DNA from 4 places in the Paenibacillus sp. sgz302164 genome. Region 2 is predicted to be linked to each of the others. Evidence: riboswitches for the same ligand, from Rfam matches in the RefSeq annotation. Region 2 holds a riboswitch; each other region holds the start of a gene.
The links. Region 2 has a riboswitch for cyclic di-GMP ahead of AC0LWT_RS04285 (transglutaminase-like domain-containing protein). Riboswitches for the same ligand answer to the same signal wherever they lie in the genome.

Region 1 (2,203 bases), on a different contig from region 2:
AATGGTCTTTGCTTTAAATTCTTCCGTGATCAATCCCTATAAATAAAGCTTTTGGGAAACCAATTTCCTCCAATGCTCAAACATGGAAATGAGGGTCTCTTGATCGTCTCGGTCAGAACCACCTAGAATCATTCGATCAAGTCCGTATCTACCCTGTAAGTCATCTAGGACGGCCCTTACAATTGAAAGAGCCAGATCGTCGTTAATATCGTTTGGTTGAAGTGGTAGGGCATCCTCCATTTTTAGATCAACTCCTGTAATTCAAAAAAATAAGACTTAACTGCAGCTAGTGGGAAATTTTCCTAATACTTATCGAGCTTATTACGATATATATCAAAATTCTCATCATCGAAGCAAACAAAATAAACCTCATCGATCTAGTGTGCCGCTATCGTCCAGGCCGGTGATCAGCCCGGCTTTCGTCGCAAGGTACATCCACTTCTTGTCATCCGCGTTCTTGTCGCCGGTAGCCGCCCGAACCGCTATGCGCGCCATTTCTTGACGCGTCATCGGCGTATTCCAGTCTCCGCTCGTAAAGTCGCTCCATTGATGAATCCCCGCGGTGACCGCCGCGTTAATGTACGGCAAATACCAGTCACTGCCACTGGCGGCGCCGGAAACCGAAAGATGAAGCGCGGTATCGACCATTTTGATAAACTCGGCGCGCGTCACTTTTTCGTTCGGTTTGAAAGAATGGTCTTGATAGCCGTCGACATAGCCTTTTTGAATGGCTCCAGCGATGGTCGTTTCCGCCCAATGTCCTTTCGTGTCGCTGAAGCTGCCTGTGGAAGCCGTACCGGCGGTAGTTATCGCTTTTGTTCCCGGCGCAGCAGTGGTAGAATCGGCCCCGGCAGCGTGAATGGAAGTTCCAAGTAGTGCGGCAGTTGCCAGTGATGCAATCCAATATACTTTCATTTGTATACCCCCAAAGGAATGAATTTACTTTTCTCAAATCAAAAAACCAACCGATTTCGGCAACCCGGCTGCCGTTTCTCCGAGAAATGTCTTACGACATATCCCTCGTAGAAGTAGGCCCGTGGCTTTGCGTCCCTGTCTTTCGAACAGGTTTGCCTTTTCGTGTTCAGTTGGTTCATAGGCATTTAAAACTATAAAAATAGTACATAAGATTTAATACAAGTCCCATATTAACCCATAATCTAACATATTTCCACAAAATATTTATTTCTTGCACCTACTTGAACACGCGCCGATCTTTTTCTTTCTTCATCATAGCTTAGAGCTACGTTTGAGCAAGTGTCATAATTAAGTCTTGACCAAATATGTTAAATTATGTAATATTTTTTTTGTAAGCATTAGATGTAAATTCGTTTTTCATCATCACTTTTGTAAAATCCATTCATTTGTCAAAGGAGATGGGAAGGTTGAGTAGACGTTACTTAATTAAAAACGGCTGCGTTTTGACGATGGACAAATCTTTAGGGGATTTTAAGAAAGCGGACATTTTAGTAGAAGACTCTGTCATTGCAACGATTCAAGAAGATCTCGAAGTATCGGATTGTGAAATGGTCGACGCAACGGATATGATTGTCATGCCGGGATTGGTGGATACCCATCGGCACGTTTGGGAATCTTTGGTGCGAACTATAGGCGCCGACTGGTCGTTGCCTACCTATTTGCAAAACATTTATTATGGCGGGTTTGGAAGCAGGCTGCGGCCCGCGGATTGTTATGCCGCTAACCTGTTGGGAGCTTTGGAAGCGCTCAATGCCGGCGTAACCACTCTTTTGGATTGGACGATGATTTATTCTCCCGATCATGCGGACGAATTGATTCGCGGCTTGCAGCATTCCGGCATTCGTGCCGTGTTCGCGTACGGAGCTTCCGGTGAAACCGAATATTGGAACCGTGATAGCAAAAAAATGGTTACTGACGATGTGCGCCGCGTAAAACAGCAGTATTTTTCCTCCGATGATCAATTATTAACGATGGGGTTAGCCATTAGAGGACCGGAATTTAGTCACTGGGATACATCGGTTCAGGAAATCCAGCTTGCCAGAGAACTGGGTGCGGTATGTTCCATGCATATTGGCTTCGGCAGTTGGGGGCCGGATGACCGATCCGTTGAAAAGCTATATAAAGCCGGTTTGCTTGGCCCCGATTTAAATATGGTACATGCAAATACAATGGGCTATGACGAATACAAAATGCTCGCAGATTCAGGAGCGTCGATATCCGTTACTCC
Region 2 (2,203 bases):
TCTTTTTTCTCTCTGTAAAAAACAAGTCACATTTTGTATTCTAAAACTTAATACTGAACATAAACTGAACAAACAGCCGCAACAAAAAAAGAACCCGCACTCAGGTTCGAATGCAAGTTCCTTCATCTATTGTATTTCCCGCTCTCGGAGCGGAACTTCGCTTTTAATACATTTTGGTGATCGTATAGTTTGCAGCATCTTTCAGCATCGGCGTGTCTTGTCCGCCTTGTACCCGAGCCGAGTCGTACGTCGTATCGATCGTAACCCATTCGCCCGTATCTTTCAGGAAAACTTGATTCCATGCATGATAAGTTTCCGGCGCTTCAGCCGAATAACCCATAACCAGACGGGTCGGAATGCCTACGCTTCTTGCCATGGCCGCAAAAGTAGATGCATAATCATAGCAAATTCCCTTCGATGCGTCATAAATTTCATCCAAATTCGGGATGTAACCGCCCTCGACGGTTTGCGCTTTATCGTTATCATATGTAATATTTGCCGTAATATAGGCATAAATAGCGGCAATTTTGTCCTTGTCCGTCTCGGCTTTGGCCGTCAGTTCCTTGGCCTTCACAACCGCTTTGGTATCTTTGTTCCAATCGATGAGCGGAATGGATTGCAAAAACACTGCATTTTCGTCGTCCATCTTCAAATCGACCGTTTCTTGCGCGACTACTTTATATTTGTTGCCGCCTGTCGACTCCGCAACGAGAACAGTGTAACTGCCGTTGCCTAATTGCAGAGGATACTGGGCGCCTTCAGCCAGGTTATAATCAAATTTGACGTTCCCTTTGGAAATCCGGACGAGGGCTTTCGTATTTTTCGCATTCGCGTAGTTGACTGTAACGACTCCTTTGTTCAGAAGGCTTTTGTCTACTGCCGCTTGAGCGGAAGCTGCGTAAGTCCCTTTCGGTGCAAGGATCAGAAGAAGTGCAACGACCATCATGGATACAAAGGTTTTTTTGAACATAAAAAACTCTCCTTTCGGTAACTGGCTGCCAACTTAGCGCTTGCTAAGGAAGGCCCTTTAGTTTTGCGTCTCTAGCTTTCGCTAGATTTGCCTTTATCGGTGGAAAGCACCGAAATCTTATTTTTTTAATAGAGCGATTATATCATAGACTTGTCCGTTTAACTAGTCTTAGTTTCTATTAATTTTCCTTTGACTGCGATGCGGTGCGTCGGGTTTTCCATCGGATGGCATGTAATCAGCGTAATCTCGCTGTCTTTGCCGTTCCCGTTCAACACCCAGACATCCTCCGGGAGAACGTACTGTTTGCTTTCGACTTTGTACACGAACTGTTTGCTGCCTGTGTCCACTTCGACCAAATCTCCTACGTCCACTTCGTCCAGCCTATTGAAATTTTTGCCGTAAGTAAGGTTCCTGTGGCCGGCAATGGCATAATTCCCCACTTCGCCCGCTTTGCCTGTATGGGCAATGCTCGCAAGGGACAGCTTCAGATTGCCCGGCGTCGCATCCGTTAATATCGGCAGCTTCAAATTAATCTTGTCGATGATTAAAACGCCCTCGATATTTTTCAGCTCCATCGCTGCCGGCATCGCTGTCGGCTCCGCGCTCAAAGGGATTACCGGCGGCATCTCTGCGGATGTCCCGGCCGAAGAAGGAGCGCTGACCGCCGCCGCATCCGTCTCGGGGGCCGGTTCATCGATATGGCGCAAATTTTCCTGCCATTGCCGCAAAATTTTTTGCTGCTGATAGCTCTCATAGCGATCGCTGACCGTCGGGTAAAGAAAAACGATGATGCCGAGGACGATGCATGCCAGGGAAACGATTTTTCTTATCATGCGGGTTTCCTGCCTTTGTTTAGCGCGATTTCATATCTATTGGGCATTATACCTCTTTCTCCTGGCAAAATCCATCACATCGCTTGACGAACCGCGCTTCCCGCTCTCGAAATCCGCACGGCCATAACTGCGGCAAGCAGGCAGACGAATCCCGCGCCGATGAAGGCAATGGTATAAGTCCCCATCCAGTCCCGCATCAATCCGGCGCCATATGCCGCTGCCGATGCGCCTAACTGGTGAGCGACGACTACCCAGCCAAAAATCATCCCGGCCTTTTCTTTGCCGAACTCTTTCGAAGCCAACTTCACGGTCGGAGGGACCGTCGCAATCCAATCAAGCCCGTAAAAGACCGAGAAAATCAAGAGCGACATCGGACTTGAATCAAGCGCATACGGCAAAA
Region 3 (2,203 bases), on a different contig from region 2:
AGAGCGGCGGAACCGATTATACCGCTGTCGTTGTTCCGCAACCGCAATGTGGTCGTATTGTCGCTGCTTGTGTTTATCGTAATGCTTGGATTGATGGGCGGAATAGCGGCGTTCCCGTTTTTCTCTCAGAACGTGATGGGCCTAAGTCCAACCGCTGCCGGATATTTGACGCTGGCGTTTATGGCCGGGGCGATTCCTTCGAGTATCCTGAACGGATTTCTGATTACCCGGATTCTGTACCGGAACTTGTTTATCGTCTGCTTCTTGCTGCCGATCGTCGGCGTCGGTTTGCTGTCTCAGGTTCATGCTGCGACAACGCCGCTGTACATCATTGTTACCTTTGTCCTGTTAGGACTCGGTATCGGGGCTTTATTCGGAGGAGATAACCTGATCGTTCAGGAATCCGTCGCCAAGGAGAACAGCGGCGTAGCGCTCGGAACCGTTCAGCTGTTCCAGTCGCTTGGAGCGACAATCGGATTAAGCGTCTTCGGCAGCCTGCTCGCTAACAAAATCAAAACCGGCGTTGCCGGGTTGGCCGGCGAGCTTCCTCCGGGCATGGCGGATCATATCGCGACAGGGGGAATTCCCGCGGGGATATCCGCCGATCTGGTAACGAAGATTCAAGCGGTATTTGTGAATTCGTTCCAGAGCATTTTTATCATCGCTTTGGGCTTTATGATCGCGGCTTTTGTTATCTGCTGGTTTCTGAAGAAGGAAGTGCTATCGAAAAAAGAGGCCGAAGCCGTTCCCGCCGCCGAGCTGCAAGCCTGACCATTCGGCAAAATAGAGGTCTGACTGGGTCTGACTGCCGGCTTGCAGCGCCGAGGGCGCTTTGAAGAAGAGGTTCTGATTAGCTTGTGACAATAGGCTAAGGAAGGCCTCTTTTTCCTTTAACGAAAAGGGGGCGTTCATAGCTCCTCCGTTGTCGGATTTTGGCGGATTGTCGGCGGGGGGGCCGAAAAGTAAGCAGCCATCCGAGGAGCCGATAGCACCAGATATTTCATAATTAAGGATTTTATTGACGAAATTTGGTGATACGTGATATAAAATAACTAGGAACTTAGACCTATCATTCACAAATTTAAATATTTCTTAAAGAGATAAAGGCAAACTTGGCGAAAGCCAAGGACGCAAAGCTATAGGGGCTACACGAAAAGGATTCACATCGTATGCCAGCCAGTTTCCGCTTTAGGCCGCTGAGAAGGAACCTTAAAGCAAGGTTTCTTTTTTTTTGGTCGTTTATGACGGACTAACAAGATAATGAGGTGTGCTTCATGATCGCTTATTTAGTGTCCATACTCCTGTACATAGTACCAATTCTCTTGTTGCTCTACATGATGATCGAAATTTATCAGCGAAACCGGTACAACGGGCTGAATAAAATCGCGGCCTGTTTTTTCCTTGCCACCATGCTGTTTTTCATCGGGAATTTGCTGTTCAGCATCGCCCCGATCCAATACGCGGGCCGAATCGCGCTGCTGCTGTTTTATTTTCCGGCTTGCATCATCATGTGTCTGACGATGCATTTTTGCTTCAGGCTGACGGAGGGATTTCAATCGACTCCGCGGCCGGTTATGACGGCGATCTGCTACAGCCCGTTGGTTCCGGCCTCGCTGGTGTTTTTTCCGCCTCCATGGATAACGGTTCATTTCGTCCAGAACGGCATTTGGAAATACCAGGAACCCGGTGCAGGCCTAACAGCATTGATGCTGGGCAGCACGCTGTATACGGCCGTTGTTTGCATCGTCATCGTGACCGCAGGGTTCAGGTTCGTAAATCAATACGATTTGAACTTGAAGCGAAAGCAGATGCGCACGGTTTTGCTTGGCCTCCTTTTTTCGTTTGTTTGGGCGATAGCGTTTATATTCTTTAAAATGCCGGCTGTTATGCCAAGCGGCGTCAATTTTCCGGCATTAAGCAGTTTCGCGCTCATTATCTTCACTTTTTTCCTCAGATATGCCATGATCAAATATGATTTCCTGCCTTCCCTGGAACGGAAGTATCAGGCTCTGTACGAAATGTCGCCGTTAACGATGATCATTACGGACCAGGATGGAATTATTAAAGAGGCGAATCCGCAAGCGGCGCTGCTTTTTGAATGCACGCAGAAGGAATTGCTTCTTCGCCATGCGCAGGAGTTCATTTTTCCCCAGTCCCACAAGTCCTCGCGTTCGTTCGACCAGCCGGGTTTCGGGGAAGAAAC
Region 4 (2,203 bases), on a different contig from region 2:
ATGGTGGCCGGCTTTTCGCACCGCAGGCAGCATCACGGCAACGATTGATGAACGTATCCGCCAGTTGGATCACCGGACGATTCACCTTTATCAGGTGCATTCTCCTTACTCCTTTGCTTCGGTTGCCGCCATGATGAATTCTATGGCTAGTTTAGTCGAGCAAGGGAAGATTAAATATGTGGGTGTAAGCAACTTTTCCGCGCAACAAATGCGCGAGGCCGATCGCGTGCTGCGCGAGCATGGCCTTCGTTTAGTTTCGAATCAAGTGAAATATAGCCTGCTCGACCGGAGAATTGAACAGAACGGAATTTTGGATACGGCTAAAGAACTCGGCGTGGCGATCATCGCCTACTCCCCATTAATGCAAGGGATCTTAAGCGGCAAATTTCACAAAAATCCATCCTTGGTCAAGTCGATCACGGGTCCGCGCAAGTGGACAGCGGCATTCCGGGAGTCGGGCTTGCAGAAATCAAAGCCGCTGATTGAAACGTTGGAACAGTTGGCTCAACAATATAACGCAACGCCAACGCAGATTGCCTTGAATTGGTTGATTAATGCCCACGGAGAGAACGTATTTGCGATACCTGGGGCTTCAAAAGTAACTCATGCCGAGGAAAATGTGAAGGCGATGCAGTTTACCTTGACAGCCGGAGAGATTGAGATGGTCAGCAGCATTTCCAACCAAGTGCTGAGATCGAAGTAATTGTGACCAATATACTTATCATGAATTTTATTAAAAACTTAGAATTTATTGACAAAATTCGATATTTTTTAGATAATACAATTAATTCCATAGGTATATCGATCTAAGAACAGCGAACTAAGCGGATCGCGGATTCATCATGCTAACGGAATTAAGCCGCTAAAGTTGTGCAGAAGTCTCGGCGAATACCGGAAGGCTGTATAAAACTATGGGAGGGGGCCGTTTATGTAAATGGATGAAGCCAAGTTTCTGGTAAGGATGTAAAACAACATACTTATGTTATTTCCCGTTAATCGTAAACACCTCGAAAGTGGTGGACACAAAGCCATGGGTCTAAAGCTGGATAAACAGCCATGATTGCCAGGTTGCCGAAGGAAACTGGGCGAAATTTGTCGTCTGTTCTTCTTAACTATGGGAACAGGCTTTTTTTATTGCAGCGAAAAATCATTCGGAGAACAGGGGGAAACGTTATGGAAACAAGCGTGATAGGTATCGAGGAGTATCCGTTAAGTTCCTATCAGAAAGATATATGGCTCGAGCAAAGTATGCACCCTGGAAAACCTATTTACAACCTTGGCGGGTACATTGAGGTTAAAGGAAAACTGGATACGGCTATCTTTAAGAAGTCCATGCAGTTGTTAATCAGGCAGAATGATTCTCTCAGAACTCGTCTTATTGATAAAAAGGGCGAGCCCTATTTAACAATCCTGCCGGAAATCGACTATGAAGCTCCGTTTCATGATTTTTCGGGGAAGAAAGATCCGAATTCCTTTTGCCTGGATTGGATGAAAAAAGAGTTTTTGAAAATTTTTCAACCGAAGGACAATTATTTTCGATTTGAATTATTACAAGGCGAACCGGGTGTATATTTCATTTTACTTAAAGTTCATCATATGATCATTGATGGATGGGGGTTTGCCCTCCTCATCAGTCAAATGTTTGAAAATTACAATGAATTGGCTCAAGGAATTGGGGAAATGAACAGACCTTCCTATTCCTATACCGATTTTATCTCTGACAACCAGAATTATTTGAATTCTTCAGCCTTTTTGAAGGATAGGAAGTTCTGGCAGAGCAAATATCGAACCGTTCCCGAGCCTTTGCTAAGCAGAGGTTTGAACACGGATGATGATTACGGCGATTCTGTTTGGAGCAATAGGGAAACTTTAACAATAAACAAGGCATTGTACGATCAAATGGTTGAATTTTGTAAGGAGGAAGGTTGTTCGTCGTTCCACTACTTTTTAGGCATACTGTTCCTTTACTTCAGCAGGGTTTGCAATCGAAACGAAATGGTGATCGGCGTCCCGGTTTTTAACCGGGGCAAAGCGCAGTATAAGCAGACCGTGGGACACTTCGCCAATGTGCTGCCGCTTCGGATAAGTCCCGAGCAGGATATAAGCTTCAAAGAACTGATAAAGTTCATCAAGCGTGAGCTTATGCAGTGCTATCGGCATCAGAAAATATCTTTCGGCGAAATTTATCGGGCGGTTTACGAGG

Region 1: linked by a shared signal. The riboswitch ahead of AC0LWT_RS26290 (S-layer homology domain-containing protein) and the one ahead of AC0LWT_RS04285 (transglutaminase-like domain-containing protein) in region 2 are both predicted to bind cyclic di-GMP.
Region 3: linked by a shared signal. The riboswitch ahead of AC0LWT_RS14785 (EAL domain-containing protein) and the one ahead of AC0LWT_RS04285 (transglutaminase-like domain-containing protein) in region 2 are both predicted to bind cyclic di-GMP.
Region 4: linked by a shared signal. The riboswitch ahead of AC0LWT_RS38750 (condensation domain-containing protein) and the one ahead of AC0LWT_RS04285 (transglutaminase-like domain-containing protein) in region 2 are both predicted to bind cyclic di-GMP.

What each region holds. Positions count from the first base shown of each region.
Region 1 is NZ_JBVYOL010000017.1:160,181-162,383, forward strand. Features, by position in the region: gene AC0LWT_RS26290 (S-layer homology domain-containing protein) at 370-915, opposite strand; cyclic di-GMP riboswitch class I at 971-1,082, opposite strand; gene AC0LWT_RS26295 (amidohydrolase family protein) at 1,374-2,203, shown strand, end outside.
Region 2 is NZ_JBVYOL010000002.1:180,826-183,028, reverse strand. Features, by position in the region: gene AC0LWT_RS04285 (transglutaminase-like domain-containing protein) at 164-970, opposite strand; cyclic di-GMP riboswitch class I at 984-1,072, opposite strand; gene AC0LWT_RS04280 (class D sortase) at 1,129-1,803, opposite strand; gene AC0LWT_RS04275 (MFS transporter) at 1,878-2,203, opposite strand, start outside.
Region 3 is NZ_JBVYOL010000008.1:33,896-36,098, forward strand. Features, by position in the region: gene AC0LWT_RS14780 (MDR family MFS transporter) at 1-771, shown strand, start outside; cyclic di-GMP riboswitch class I at 1,096-1,188, shown strand; gene AC0LWT_RS14785 (EAL domain-containing protein) at 1,275-2,203, shown strand, end outside.
Region 4 is NZ_JBVYOL010000058.1:9,189-11,391, forward strand. Features, by position in the region: gene AC0LWT_RS38745 (aldo/keto reductase) at 1-703, shown strand, start outside; cyclic di-GMP riboswitch class I at 988-1,076, shown strand; partial or broken gene AC0LWT_RS38750 (condensation domain-containing protein) at 1,174-2,203, shown strand, end outside.